3 regions of the Lentibacillus songyuanensis genome follow, and region 3 is predicted to be linked to each of the others. Evidence: riboswitches for the same ligand, from Rfam matches in the RefSeq annotation. Region 3 holds a riboswitch; each other region holds the start of a gene.

Region 1 (4,239 bases), on a different contig from region 3:
AATCGACGTTTCACCTAAACCAAACCAAATAATTGCCAGTGGCACCCAGACAATACTTGGTACACTTTGTAATGCCAGAATCATAGTACCCAGTGTTTCATCCGCTGTTTTTATACTAGCAAGAAAGAATCCAAGTCCGGTGCCGACCAGAATCGAGATGATCAAGCCGATGATGAGATGACGAAAACTGGCCATCAAATCATAAACAAGTGTCATATCCTTAAAGCCTGAATAAATGGCTTCAAAAACAGAAAGCGGGCTCGGTATCATCGATTCAGGCCAAATGTGAAGGAGAACAATTCCTTGCCAAATAACAAGCAGTAACACAAAAAAGATGAGGCGTTTAATGGCTACCCGCATAGTCAAGCTCCTCCTTCATTACCTGGTCAATTTCTGTTTTTAAAATCGCCATGATCTTTTCTTCCCATTTTGCCATATCCTCCTGTTGTCTAGGACGATCAAGTCCTATGGCGAAGTCCTGGATAATCCGTCCCGGCCGAGCTCCCATAACCAGCACCCGGTCAGACAACTTAATCGCCTCGCGGATACTGTGTGTGACAAATATCACCGTTTTTTTCGTTTCCAGCCAGATTTTTTCAACCTCATCCTGTAAGACACTTCTTGTTTGCTCATCCAACGCGGCAAATGGTTCATCCATTAATAACACCTGCGAATTCATAGCCAGCACCCTGGCAATCGCCACCCGCTGCTGCATCCCGCCAGATAACTCATGAGGGTAGTGATTAGGAAAGTTACTGAGCTGTACCATCCGCAAATATTGATTTGCTGTATGCACCTGCTCTGTTTTGCTCATTTTCTTCCGCAGTGGAAACATGACATTTTCTTTGACACTCATCCATGGGAATAATGCTGCTTCCTGAAAAACCACCCCCCGATTCGGATGAGCTCCATCAATTATTTCGCCATCTAAGAAAATCGCTCCGGATGTTGGGTTTTGCAGCCCGGCAATCATAGATAACAATGTTGACTTTCCACATCCCGATGGACCCAATATCGAAACAAACTCTCCTTTCTTTATGGTTAGCTGAATATTATCCAGCACCTGTAACGGGTGTTCTTGCTTATTCGGAAACTGCTTAGATACAGCATCGATCGTCAACTCCATCGTATTTCACCTCGATTAAAGTAAATAATTCTCATAAATTTAGTATGAATTAAAATGATTGTAGCATGCTTTGGGTATTTTTCCAATAGATTTTTGCCTATATTTTGTGAAAGCAAATAAAATGCTGTGCATTTTCATTTGAAATTGGTATGATTAATTATATAGTAAACCACTAGGAATTCATGTTTTTGATAAAAATTCATGAGCAAATAAGGAGCGTGAGTTAGAATGACCATTGCGCAAAACATAACGGAACTCATCGGGGAAACACCTGTGGTCAAATTAAATAGGCTGGTTCCCAAGGGGGCTGCTGCTGTTTATGTAAAGCTTGAATTGTTTAATCCGAGTAAAAGTGTCAAGGACCGTGCCGCTTACAATATGATTAAAATGGCTGAAGAAAAAGGGATACTGAAGCCTGGGGCAACCATTATCGAGCCGACCAGTGGCAATACCGGAATCGGGCTGGCCATGAATGCCGCCGCAAAGGGGTATAACGCTATCATGGTAATGCCCGATAACAGCACGGCAGAGCGTAAAAATATCTTAAAGGCTTATGGGGCAAAGGTTGTTCTCACCCCTAGCGAGGAGAAGATGCCTGGTTGTATTAAAAAAGCTTTGGAATTGCAAAAAAAAATTCCCGGCAGTTTTATCCCGCAGCAATTTGAGAACGAAGCGAACCCGGATATCCACCGAACAACAACTGCACTCGAGATTTATGAACAAATGAATGGAGAGCTTGATGCTTTTGTCTGTACGGCTGGAACCGGAGGAACGATTACGGGAACCGGTGAAGTGTTAAAAGACAAAATCCCAGGCTTAGCGATTACAGTAGCTGAACCTAAAGGATCACCCGTGCTTTCTGGTGGAAAACCTGGACCGCACAAGCTGGTTGGCACAAGTCCTGGATTTGTACCGCAAATCTTAAATACCTCCATTTATGACGAAATTATGCAAATCGAGGATGAAGATGCGATTCAAATGTTCCGGCAGCTGCCACAGCAGGAGGGCATCTTTATCGGCCTTTCCGGGGCAGCAGCTGTTTATGCCGCCATTGAAGTAGCTAAACGAACCGGCCCTGGCAAAAAAGTGCTATCCATGGCTCCAGACAGCGGCGAGCGGTACCTGAGTATGGATCTTATTTAAAAAAGAGTGTGGAAGTTTGATTGAGCGTTCTTCCGGTTTGGCTGGAGTAGCGCACGGGTTCCGCACGTTGAGAGATACGGGGAACAGGTCATGTCCCGGCAACGCGGAACATTGTACCTGTTCCCCGTATCTCAAAATTCATGCTTGACATTTTCCTGCTTTGCCCGTATAGTAGGCTCTAATAATTAAATAAATTGAATTTTTTCTTATCCAGAGAGGTGGAGGGACTGGCCCTTGGAAGCCTCAGCAACAGACATGTGTACTGTGCTAATTCCAGAAGCGTTATGCTGAAGATAAGAAGAGCTGAAGCTGTTGGTATCAGGCTCTCTTCTTATTTATAAGTGGAGAGCTTTTTATTTTACCAAATATATAACCAAGTATTAAGGGAGGAAAACATCATGTCAAAGCGCAGTTTGGAACAACGTTTGGAAGAAGGTACGGTTATTGCCGGAGAAGGGTATCTATTTGAATTGGAACGCAGGGGGTATTTACAAGCGGGTTCATTCGTACCGGAAGTTGCACTGGATAATCCGGAAGCACTTAAACAGGCATACCGGGACTATATGAATGCGGGCTCTGACGTTGTATTGGCATTTACATACAATGCGCACCGAGAGAAAATGCGCATCATTGGCAAGGAGAATCTGTTAGAACCGTTAAACCGTAACGCCATTCAACTAGCGAAAGAAGTTGCCAAAGAGCACCCGGTTGAAGAAGCTCTTGTAGCCGGGAACATCTCCAATACAAATATATTTGACCCGCAGGATCCAGCATCAAAGGAACAGGTCCGAAGCATGTTTGCCGAAATGGTGTCATGGTGCAAACAAGAAGATGTCGATTTCATTAATGGAGAAACTTTTTACTATTACGAAGAAGCGTTAATTGCCTTAGAGGAGATTACCAAACAAGGATTGCCAGCCGTCATCACTTTTGGACTGATGGGTGAAAATATTTTACGGGATGGCTACACGGTTGAAGAAGCCTGCAAACTTCTTTCTGAAAAAGGAGCACTCGTTGTTGGCATGAACTGCTTCCGTGGACCGGATACCATGCAGCCGTACCTTGCCAGTATCCGCAATCATGTCGAAGGATATGTTGGAGGGTTGCCAATTCCATATCGGACCAGTGAAGACCATCCAACGTTCTTTAACTTACCCGATGGCGGATGCAGCTGTCACTTGCCATTGGAAACAACATTCCCAACTGCGCTTGACCCGCTCTATCACAACCGGTATGAGCTTGCAGCATGGGCAAAGGAAGCAAAAGACATTGGTTTAAATTATATCGGTTTATGCTGCGGGGCGTCTCCCGCTATGTTACGTGCAGTGGCGGAAGCGGTTGGTTTAGAAACTGTTAATTCCAAATATTCCCCTAACATGGAAAAGCACTTTTTATTTGGAGAAGATAAGACGTTGAAAAAGCATAACTTGGACTATCGATTGAAGGCTTAAGTTTATGTAAACAAGGCGATTCATATCATGTATTATACGCAATACATGATATGAAATCGCCAATCCATCCAGAATAATACAAAAGAAAGAAAGATTTTATTGAATTTAACGAAATTGTCGGTGGTCGTGCGGTTGCCAAACCTTCCGTATAGTAACAGTGAATTCAGCAGACAAGAACTAATTGATATCGCATTAAAGGTTGTCAATGAAGCTTTGGCCAAACAAACCAGAAGACTTGGTTGTAACCACACATTTATGCCGGGGAAATTTTCAATCTAATTGGGCATTTGAAGGCAGTTACGCCCAAATCGCACCAACCCATTTGCTAAGGAAAACGTAGATGGCTTTTTCCTGGAGTACGATGACGATCGTTCAGGCTATTTTAAACCGCTGGAATATATCCCAAAAAATGATCCGCGGGTGGTACTGAGAATTTTAACTTCTAAAAGTGGGGAGCTTGAGGTTAAAGAGGCACTCAAGGCATGGATTCAAGAAGCTTCTCAGTATGTTCCGCTCGAA
Region 2 (4,239 bases), on a different contig from region 3:
ATTGGCTCAATATGAATGCCATCAATATAATCCAAATCATATCCAGTATCTTTTATCGCATTTTCTAAATAAGGTATATGCTGGAAGTAGTTTGCATCTAAATCACCGTCTGCAAGGGCATCATTTGGCAACACATAATCCTGGTATTCTTCAATTTTCAAGTTAATCCCTTTTTCTTTAAGGATTGGCTTTGCTTTCTCTAGTATCTCGGCATGCGGAACGCTGGTTGCTCCAACTTTAATGGTTGTGCTGCCGTCATCGCTTTTTTTACCTTCATCGGAATTACCACATGCTGCTAAAACTAGTAAAACAAATACAGAAACAATTGCTAAGATCTTTTTCATAATAATTTTTCCCCTTTTCCAAATTGTCTGGCTTCAGTGCCCGGCGGCTAGTGGACTTCCTTCACCTCCGTACGATAAATCAACATCGTTTCAGCGGACAAAGGAAGGCCGACTAAGAACGGGCTGTCGCTCGGGCGTCGGCATACCCCTGTTTTAGTGGCATGTTTCCTTTATCTCCTGCGGTAGGAATGTTTGGTTAAGACCGCTGCTTTGCGCAGCAACACCGAACCACCCTTCTTGTCAGGTCGCAGTCCATACGCCGCTAAATGGGCACTTACGCCTTTCTATCGCTTATCTAATTTATTGGAAATAAAGTCTCCAATGAACTGAAAAATAAATACAATTAGTACAATAACAACAGTACAAACAAACACAATGTCGAACTCACGCCGCTGGAATCCGAAATAATAAGCGTAATTCCCTAAACCACCGGCACCGATAACACCTGCCATTGCGGTATAACCGATCAAAGCAATCGCTGTGACGGTTAAACCGGAAGCTAATGCTGGCATGGATTCTGGGAGCAAGACACGAAAAATAATGGTTTTTGTTTTTGCCCCCATGGATTTAGCTGCCTCTACAACCCCTTTATCCACCTCCTTTAAGGCAATTTCCACCAATCGTCCATAAAATGGGGCAGCTCCAATAATTAATGCCGGAAGAGCTGCATTCGGTCCCCGTATCGTTCCCATTAAAAAGTTAGTGAATGGAAATAGCAGCAAAATTAAAATAATAAACGGGATTGCTCGGAAAATATTAACCACCGCAGCAACAATAAAATTAATTAACTTATTCTGCCAAATACCACCCTTGGTCGTCAGATATAGCAGCAGTCCGAGCAAAATGCCAAGGATAAACGTGCCAATCAATGCCAAGATGGTCATATAAAACGTCTCATAGGTGGCCTCCCAAAAATCTTCCATTTTCAGGTTCGGAAATAAATCAGCTAGCATCATGCACCACCTCCACTTCTACTGAGGTAGTTCGGATAAAATCAATTGCCTTGTCCAAATCAGCTGCTTCACCCAGTAATTGGACAAATAATGTCCCATAAGCTCCAGCTTGTGTCTGGGTAATTTTCCCCTGCAAAATATTGATATCAATCGCAAATTCCTTTACCACCTTACTAATGAGTGCCTGATTCGTGGTTTCTCCAATAAAATGCAAGCGAACAATTTTTCCGCGATCATGAATATTTATCAACTCAGTTATATCCTCATGATCATCTGCTGCACCCATTACTTGTTCTACAAACCGTTTCGTCACTTGTTGTTTCGGCCGTGAAAACACATCCAGCACATCTCCTTGCTCGACAATTTTGCCATTTTCCATTACTGCCACCTGGTTACAAATTTTACGAATAACGTGCATTTCATGAGTGATTAAAATAATGGTTAATCCAAGCTGTTTATTAATATCAACCAATAAACTCAAAATGGAATTGGTTGTTTCCGGATCAAGCGCCGATGTTGCCTCATCACACAATAATACTCTTGGATCGTTTGCCAGCGCCCTAGCGATGCCAACCCGTTGTTTCTGTCCACCACTTAACTGGGACGGGTAGGCATTCTCCCGTTCAGAAAGCCCTACCAGGTCAATTAATTCTTGCACCCGCTTGTCCCGTCTCACCTTTGGCACACCGGCAATTTCTAAAGGAAAAGCAATGTTATCTTTTACCGTACGTGACCAAAGCAGATTAAAGTGCTGAAAAATCATCCCAATCTCTTGCCGTGCCAGACGGAGCTGTTTCGCATTCATGTTCGTGATTTCCCTCCCATGAATGACAATTCGCCCGCTTGTCGGCTCCTCCAATCGGTTCAGCAGCCGAACAAAGGTACTTTTACCGGCTCCGCTATAACCAATCACGCCGAATATTTCACCTTCCTTGATGTCTAGCGTTAAATCATCAACAGCAGTAATATTCTTATTATTAGATGTATAAACTTTGCTTAACCCATCAATTGAAATCAAGTGTAGTCCTCCTTTTCCGTTGTTATCATTCCAGTAAGGTTGAGTCGGTGTCATTGTAAGACGATTGATTATCACTTATTATACCCCGCCAAAACAGAAAAACGCCCATCTGTTAAGAGAACAGAAAGACGTCATTATACTTTCACGTTCCCTCATCTGTCAAAGAAAAACTTTGCAGGAATTGGCACCTTTCAAACGAATTATTTGAAGGTTGCCGCGGGTTCATAGGGCCAGTCCCTCCACCGCTCAAGATAAGAGATAATGCATATTAAATTGCTAATGATGAAATTGATATTAGCACTTAAATTCTGAAGTGTCAATACGGCAATAAATAGTCCGCTAATTCCTAATTTAAGCATTATTCGCAAACAGTTCCGGTTTATATTCCAGTAGATAATGATAGATATGGCCAATCGAGCGGAATGCATACACCCGTTCCTTAATCTCCCCACCCTGTTTGATTAACAAGCATGGGACACTTTCAATCTTGTAATTCTGCATAAACTCCGGATTTAGTGAAGCATTCATCGCATAGAAAACGTCTGTGCCATGAACCGATTCAATTTTATCCAGCATTGTTCTAGCCAGTTTGCATGTGCCACACAATGGGGTAAAAATATATACGAAATAATTCTCTTTTGTCATTACTTCCTCTGTAAACTGTTGCAACATGAATCACCCTACATTAAAAATATCGGATTAACGTCAATGCGTTTGCCTGCCAAGATTGTTGCGAGTACCTGTTCAGGAGTTGTTGCTACTTCCCGAAATTCACTACTGACATACAAATGTTTGGCATGCGGCAATTCCCGGGCCAATTGTTTACGCAGCTTGATCCCCGATTCATCCTCATCAACTAAAATAAAGACGTCTTTATTATCTAAATCATACGTGTATAAAAGCTCGTCAAACCGTTCCACACCAAGCGTTCCATTCGTACAGACAATTTCCAAGTCTTCTGTGATCACCTTGTTAATTTGCTTTTTATCGGTTAGCCCCTCAACAATAATCACTTTATCCGATTCATGTATCATGATCCCACAGCACTCCTTCATAAATCAAGCAAAAAAGTCCTTGCAACATTAGCCTATGATGTGAACAAGGCTGACTTTACACCATTTTCAAGGTGCAAGCCAGCCTTCTGGTACGATACGTGCATTCATGGGAAAATTAGCCTTCCTGAATAACTTCCGCATATTGTTTTGCAGATAACAATTCATCTAATTCTGATTCATCAGAAGGTTCAACAACGACCATCCATGCTTTTTCATATGGTGATTCATTCACGAATTCGGGACTGTCATCCAATTCTTCATTCACTTCAACGACTTTACCGCTGATTGGTGCATATAACTCCGAGACTGTCTTTACAGATTCGACACTTCCAAAAGGCTCGTCTGCTTCAATATCGTCACCAACTTCTGGTAATTCAACAAATACAATGTCACCCAACTCATCTTGCGCGAAATCAGTAATCCCGATTCGTACGTTGTTATCTTCCTTTTTTACCCATTCGTGTTCTTCTGAATATAATAAGTCTTCCGGTAAACTCATTGAAATCCCCTCCGTTAATTCATTAAAATAATACTATAACTATACTAGGTATTCCTGTTTATTTCTAGTGTTTCATCTTCATTTATAACCAGTTTTCCTGGAATAGTTCTTCCTTAAATCCAACCGTTACCTTCTGGCCATCCGTTACAATCGGCCGTTTAATTAACATCCCGTCTGATGCGAGCATTTCTGCCATTTCCCCAATACTTGCATTTTTAATTTTTTCCTTAAAATTCCCCTCACGATACTTTTTCCCGCTCGTATTAAAAAACTTCTTTGCGGGCTGCCCACTTTTTTTGATCAACTCCAACAGTTCATCTTTTGATGGCGGGCTGTCCACGATATGTATGCTTGTATAATCAACGTTGTG
Region 3 (4,239 bases):
CGAATACGCGAAAGATACACCTTTCAAGCAACGGATAGCCCATGGTATGCTCGTGCTATCCATTGCGACTGGCCTGCTTGAATTGGAACCAGGCATTGTTGTCGCCTTTTACGGGATGGACAAAATCCGGTTCACGAATCCGACATTCATCCAGGATACAGTTTCGCTCAATATGAAGGTCACAGATAAGATCGATAAGGGTGAAACTGGCGGAGTCATTGCGGCAGAATTAGTAGTGAAAAAACAGACAGGAGAAAACATCATTGTTGGCGGGATGAGCATGTTAGTGAAGAAACGCAAGGGATAGGCTCGCAAAAAACCCCAGCTAATTTCTAGTTGGGGCTCATGAATTCAATTACCATACCTCGTCAGCTATCTCCAGTACATGGCGAATTTTCTTCCATTGGTCTTCCTCGCTGATATCATTGCCTTCCTCAGTAGAGGCAAATCCGCATTGCGGGCTTAGGCACAACTGATTAAGTGGCAAATAATCACTTGCATCTTTAATCCGCTTTTTAATTTGTTGCTTGTCCTCTATTTCGCCAACTTTCGTCGTAATCAATCCAAGCACCACATATAAGTCATCCCGGTTCACATAATTAAGCGGCTCAAATCCACCAGACCGTTCATCATCAAACTCCAGGAATAGGCCATCAACATTCAGCTCACTAAAAATTGTTTCGGAAGCCGCATCATACGACCCTTCTGCAAAGTAATGGGAACGATAATTGCCTCGGCAAATATGCATGGTAATTAGCAAATCATCCGGACGTTCGGCTATCGCTTCATTAATTGCCCGTGCTGCAATTTTTTGCATCTCTTCCGGTGTATATCCTCGTTCACGAATAGCTGCCCGACCTTTTTCCGATAAATACGATGACCATGATGTATCATCAAGCTGTAGATATCTGCATCCAAGATCATAAAATGCTTGAATGGCTTTTTTATATGCATTGGTTAAATCCGGAAGTAACGTCTCGATCGTTCCATATACCTTTGGATCAATGCTACCCCGGAGAAGTAACATATTCGGGCTCGGAATAGTCATTTTAGCTACATGATCTGGACCGACATGATTGTTTAAAAAGCGAAAATGGTCAAGCATTGGATGAGCATCGTCAAAATCGACTTTCCCTGTGATGCGAATAGAACGATTCCTTGCTTCAATTCCGACAAAATGCAAACCACTATCCGGATCGTACCCTTCCACACCGGTCAGCCCTTCCAAAAAGTCAAAATGCCACCAAGACCGGCGAAATTCACCATCGGTAATTGACTTTAAGCCAACTTGCTTTTGTTTTTCGATCAGCTTCACGATTTCCTCGTCCTCAACAGTCCGCAGTTCTTCCACTGTTATTTCGCCATTTGCATACTGGCTCCTGGCTTGTTTTAACCGTGCTGGGCGAAGAAAACTTCCAACATGGTCTCCTTGAAATGGTGCACGTTTTTTCGTTTCTGTTGTAGACATTGCTGTTAACCCCCTTAAAAATGTAAATAAAAAATTCCTCCGATAAGAAGGAATAATGATACGAATTCACTTCTTATCTTTCAGGTTCTTTCACCTGTTAGAATTAGCACCTTTTCCCCAAATGGGTAGGTTGCTGAGGTGTCCCCGGGCTAGTCCCTCGACCTCTCTTGATAAGGAATCATTTATTGAATTGTACCTATCATATCAGTTTGGCGGCAAATTGCAACTATTTTATCATTTTATACTTGCGGGAAGTTAATTTTTATTTCTTGTTTCCCCAAGCAGTACAAGCTCATCACCGTCATCCAATGTAAATCGTTGACGCCACGTGATGAATTCAAGGCTATCATCTTTCTTTTTCACAAAAAGTGGCGTTCCATAGCGTTTGATATCTTCTTTATTCACTTTATGTTTTTCATCAATTTCCACGGTTTTTATCGAATAGCTCGTGTTCACTTGACGGTTCAGTTCACGGAAAATTGCATCCTCACCAAACAATAAATGCGCCTTTAATGAGGTAGCAACCTCTTTTCCTTTTTCATCACTGTCAGGCGATTCAACTGGTAAGACAAATGTATTATTGTAGCCGAATTCCGGGACATAGGACTGGTAAATTAATGCATTATACGCCGCATCACCGGTCATGGCAAGAATCGTCTCATAAGGAACAAAATCAATTTCGAACTGTGTATGCTCGGCCAGGATCTCCCCTTGGAACGTTTCGATTCCCTTATCCATCGCTGGCTGCAAGCGGTCCTCAGAACTATCAGTTATTAACACTGGAATCTTAAATTGCTGCAAGCTTTTGGCCAACGCAACTGAAAAACTGCTGGCACCAACGATCAATACACCAGGTGGTTCAGAACTAGCCAGCTTAAGTTTTTTCGCCAGCGGTCCGATCGTAAATCCATGGGCACATACGGTAATAAAAACCAGCGCAAAAGTTAACGCCGTGAGCAATGTGGCATCTTGATAGCCATCATCGATTAAAACGGAGGCAAAATAACCGGAAACCGTAAGCGCAACTACACCACGTGGCGCAATCCAGCTAATCAGTGTCTTCTCTGCGATGGAAAGTTCCGTTTTAATCGTCGAAATCCAGATCGAAAGCGGCCTGACAATGAATAGCATAACAATGACGAACCCAATGATTGGCAGTGTGAAAACTTGTCCAATAACCTCTCGTGTCAGCGAGGCAGTCAGTAGAATAAAGATAGTTGATGTCAGAATCACGGAGATATTTTCAACAAAATGACCAACATTTTCGATTGATGATACATATTTTTTCGAACGCCCAATACTTAGCCCCATAACCGTTACTGCCAACATTCCCGTTTCATGCATGACAACTTCGCCGATCATAAAGCATAGCAAGACAAATGATAAAATAATTGGTGACTTCAAGTATTCTGGGAACAATCCTCTGCTGACCATAACGCTAACCAAGATTCCGATAATGAAACCAAGAATCACAGCGAACACTGCACCCAAAAAGAAATTCCATAAATATTGGAAGGACAAATGCTCATTGACCAGAATTTTAATCACTTGATACGCAAACAGCGCGAGCAACGGACCAAATGGATCGACAATAATTCCTTCCCATTTTAACACGGTTGCTGTCCGCGATTTTAATTTGGCCTGCCGGAGTAATGGAATGATAACCGTTGGACCGGTTACAATGAACAATCCGCCAATAATGAAAGCAACTTCCAAGCTTAGGCCGGCGATATAATAAGCAGCGAGTGACCCGCCAATCCATGCCAGGAAAGCACCAAAAGTTACAATTCGAAATACGGACTTGGAGATACCTCTGAGTTCTCGTACGTCAAGACTTGAGCTTCCTTCAAATAGAACAACGGCAACGGCAAGGGAAATCAGCGGACTGTATAAATCACCCAGCGCCGCTTGTGGATTAATCAGTCCAAAAACAGGGCCAATCAATAGCCCCGCAATCGACATAATCACAATCGAAGGCCACTGAATACGCCATGCAAGCCATTGCGAAAAGATCCCCAGGCCAAGTATGACAACGATACTAATTAATGCAGCTTGTTCCATAAATTAACAACACTTTCTATTTTAGATTCAAAACATAATCATTTCCCCATATTCTAGCAAAAAATGGGATGTTGCACTAGCACAAGCGCAATATTTTAGCAAATTGTCGCTATTTGTCGCATTAACCCCTAAAAGTAAGGGTTATTTAAACACCCCGTTCTTTGTTGCAAAAACAAAAAAACTTCTCTCAACAATAAAAAGAAGGTTTGTTTATCAACAAATGTTTCATGACACCTCTCATCTTCGGATCGCTTCCTAGCCTTTTTCTGAATTTGGCACCATGTGTATCTTTTGGCGGTGCCGAGGTTTCACTGAGGCAGTAACTCATCCTCACTTAATAAGAATAAGACTATTCACTACATTTCCGTTCAGCCAAAAATGCTATCAGCTCACCCTCTGTTGGATAGGAAATTTGAGTGCCGTTTTTGGTCACACTTAACGCGGCAAAGCCTTGCGCACGTTGGATTGCTTGTGCGATATCACCTGTTTGCACAAGCGATTGCGCGAAACAACCAATAAATGCATCTCCAGCCCCTGTTGTATCTACAGCTTGAACCGTATATGCATTAAACCGCTGTACCGTATTATTGGTAACCCAGAGTACCCCGCGGCGACCTAACGTGATAATGACATTTTTCACACCCTTATCAAGCAAGAACTGTGCAGCTTGACGCACCTCTTCCTCCGTTCCTACAGGCATCCCGGATATC

The links. A riboswitch is a leader RNA that binds a small molecule or an ion and turns the genes downstream of it on or off. The one in region 3 is predicted to bind S-adenosylmethionine.
Region 1: another riboswitch for S-adenosylmethionine. It lies ahead of WMZ97_RS11020 (homocysteine S-methyltransferase family protein); the one in region 3 lies ahead of WMZ97_RS20080 (5-methyltetrahydropteroyltriglutamate--homocysteine S-methyltransferase).
Region 2: another riboswitch for S-adenosylmethionine. It lies ahead of WMZ97_RS16770 (methionine ABC transporter ATP-binding protein); the one in region 3 lies ahead of WMZ97_RS20080 (5-methyltetrahydropteroyltriglutamate--homocysteine S-methyltransferase).

The regions. Positions count from the first base shown of each region.
Region 1 is NZ_JBCLVH010000009.1:97,219-101,457, forward strand. Features, by position in the region: gene WMZ97_RS11005 (ABC transporter permease) at 1-360, opposite strand, end outside; gene WMZ97_RS11010 (ABC transporter ATP-binding protein) at 344-1,126, opposite strand; gene cysK (cysteine synthase A) at 1,355-2,269, shown strand; SAM riboswitch class I at 2,473-2,569, shown strand; gene WMZ97_RS11020 (homocysteine S-methyltransferase family protein) at 2,668-3,720, shown strand; partial or broken gene WMZ97_RS11025 (5-methyltetrahydropteroyltriglutamate--homocysteine S-methyltransferase) at 3,856-4,239, shown strand, end outside.
Region 2 is NZ_JBCLVH010000020.1:38,236-42,474, reverse strand. Features, by position in the region: gene WMZ97_RS16780 (MetQ/NlpA family ABC transporter substrate-binding protein) at 1-344, opposite strand, end outside; gene WMZ97_RS16775 (methionine ABC transporter permease) at 629-1,297, opposite strand; gene WMZ97_RS16770 (methionine ABC transporter ATP-binding protein) at 1,287-2,315, opposite strand; SAM riboswitch class I at 2,465-2,573, opposite strand; gene WMZ97_RS16765 (thioredoxin family protein) at 2,667-2,987, opposite strand; gene WMZ97_RS16760 (toprim domain-containing protein) at 2,996-3,349, opposite strand; gene gcvH (glycine cleavage system protein GcvH) at 3,486-3,869, opposite strand; gene WMZ97_RS16750 (arsenate reductase family protein) at 3,952-4,239, opposite strand, start outside.
Region 3 is NZ_JBCLVH010000032.1:4,777-9,015, forward strand. Features, by position in the region: gene WMZ97_RS20075 (MaoC/PaaZ C-terminal domain-containing protein) at 1-307, shown strand, start outside; gene WMZ97_RS20080 (5-methyltetrahydropteroyltriglutamate--homocysteine S-methyltransferase) at 356-1,468, opposite strand; SAM riboswitch class I at 1,539-1,645, opposite strand; gene WMZ97_RS20085 (cation:proton antiporter) at 1,724-3,529, opposite strand; gene rbsK (ribokinase) at 3,879-4,239, opposite strand, start outside.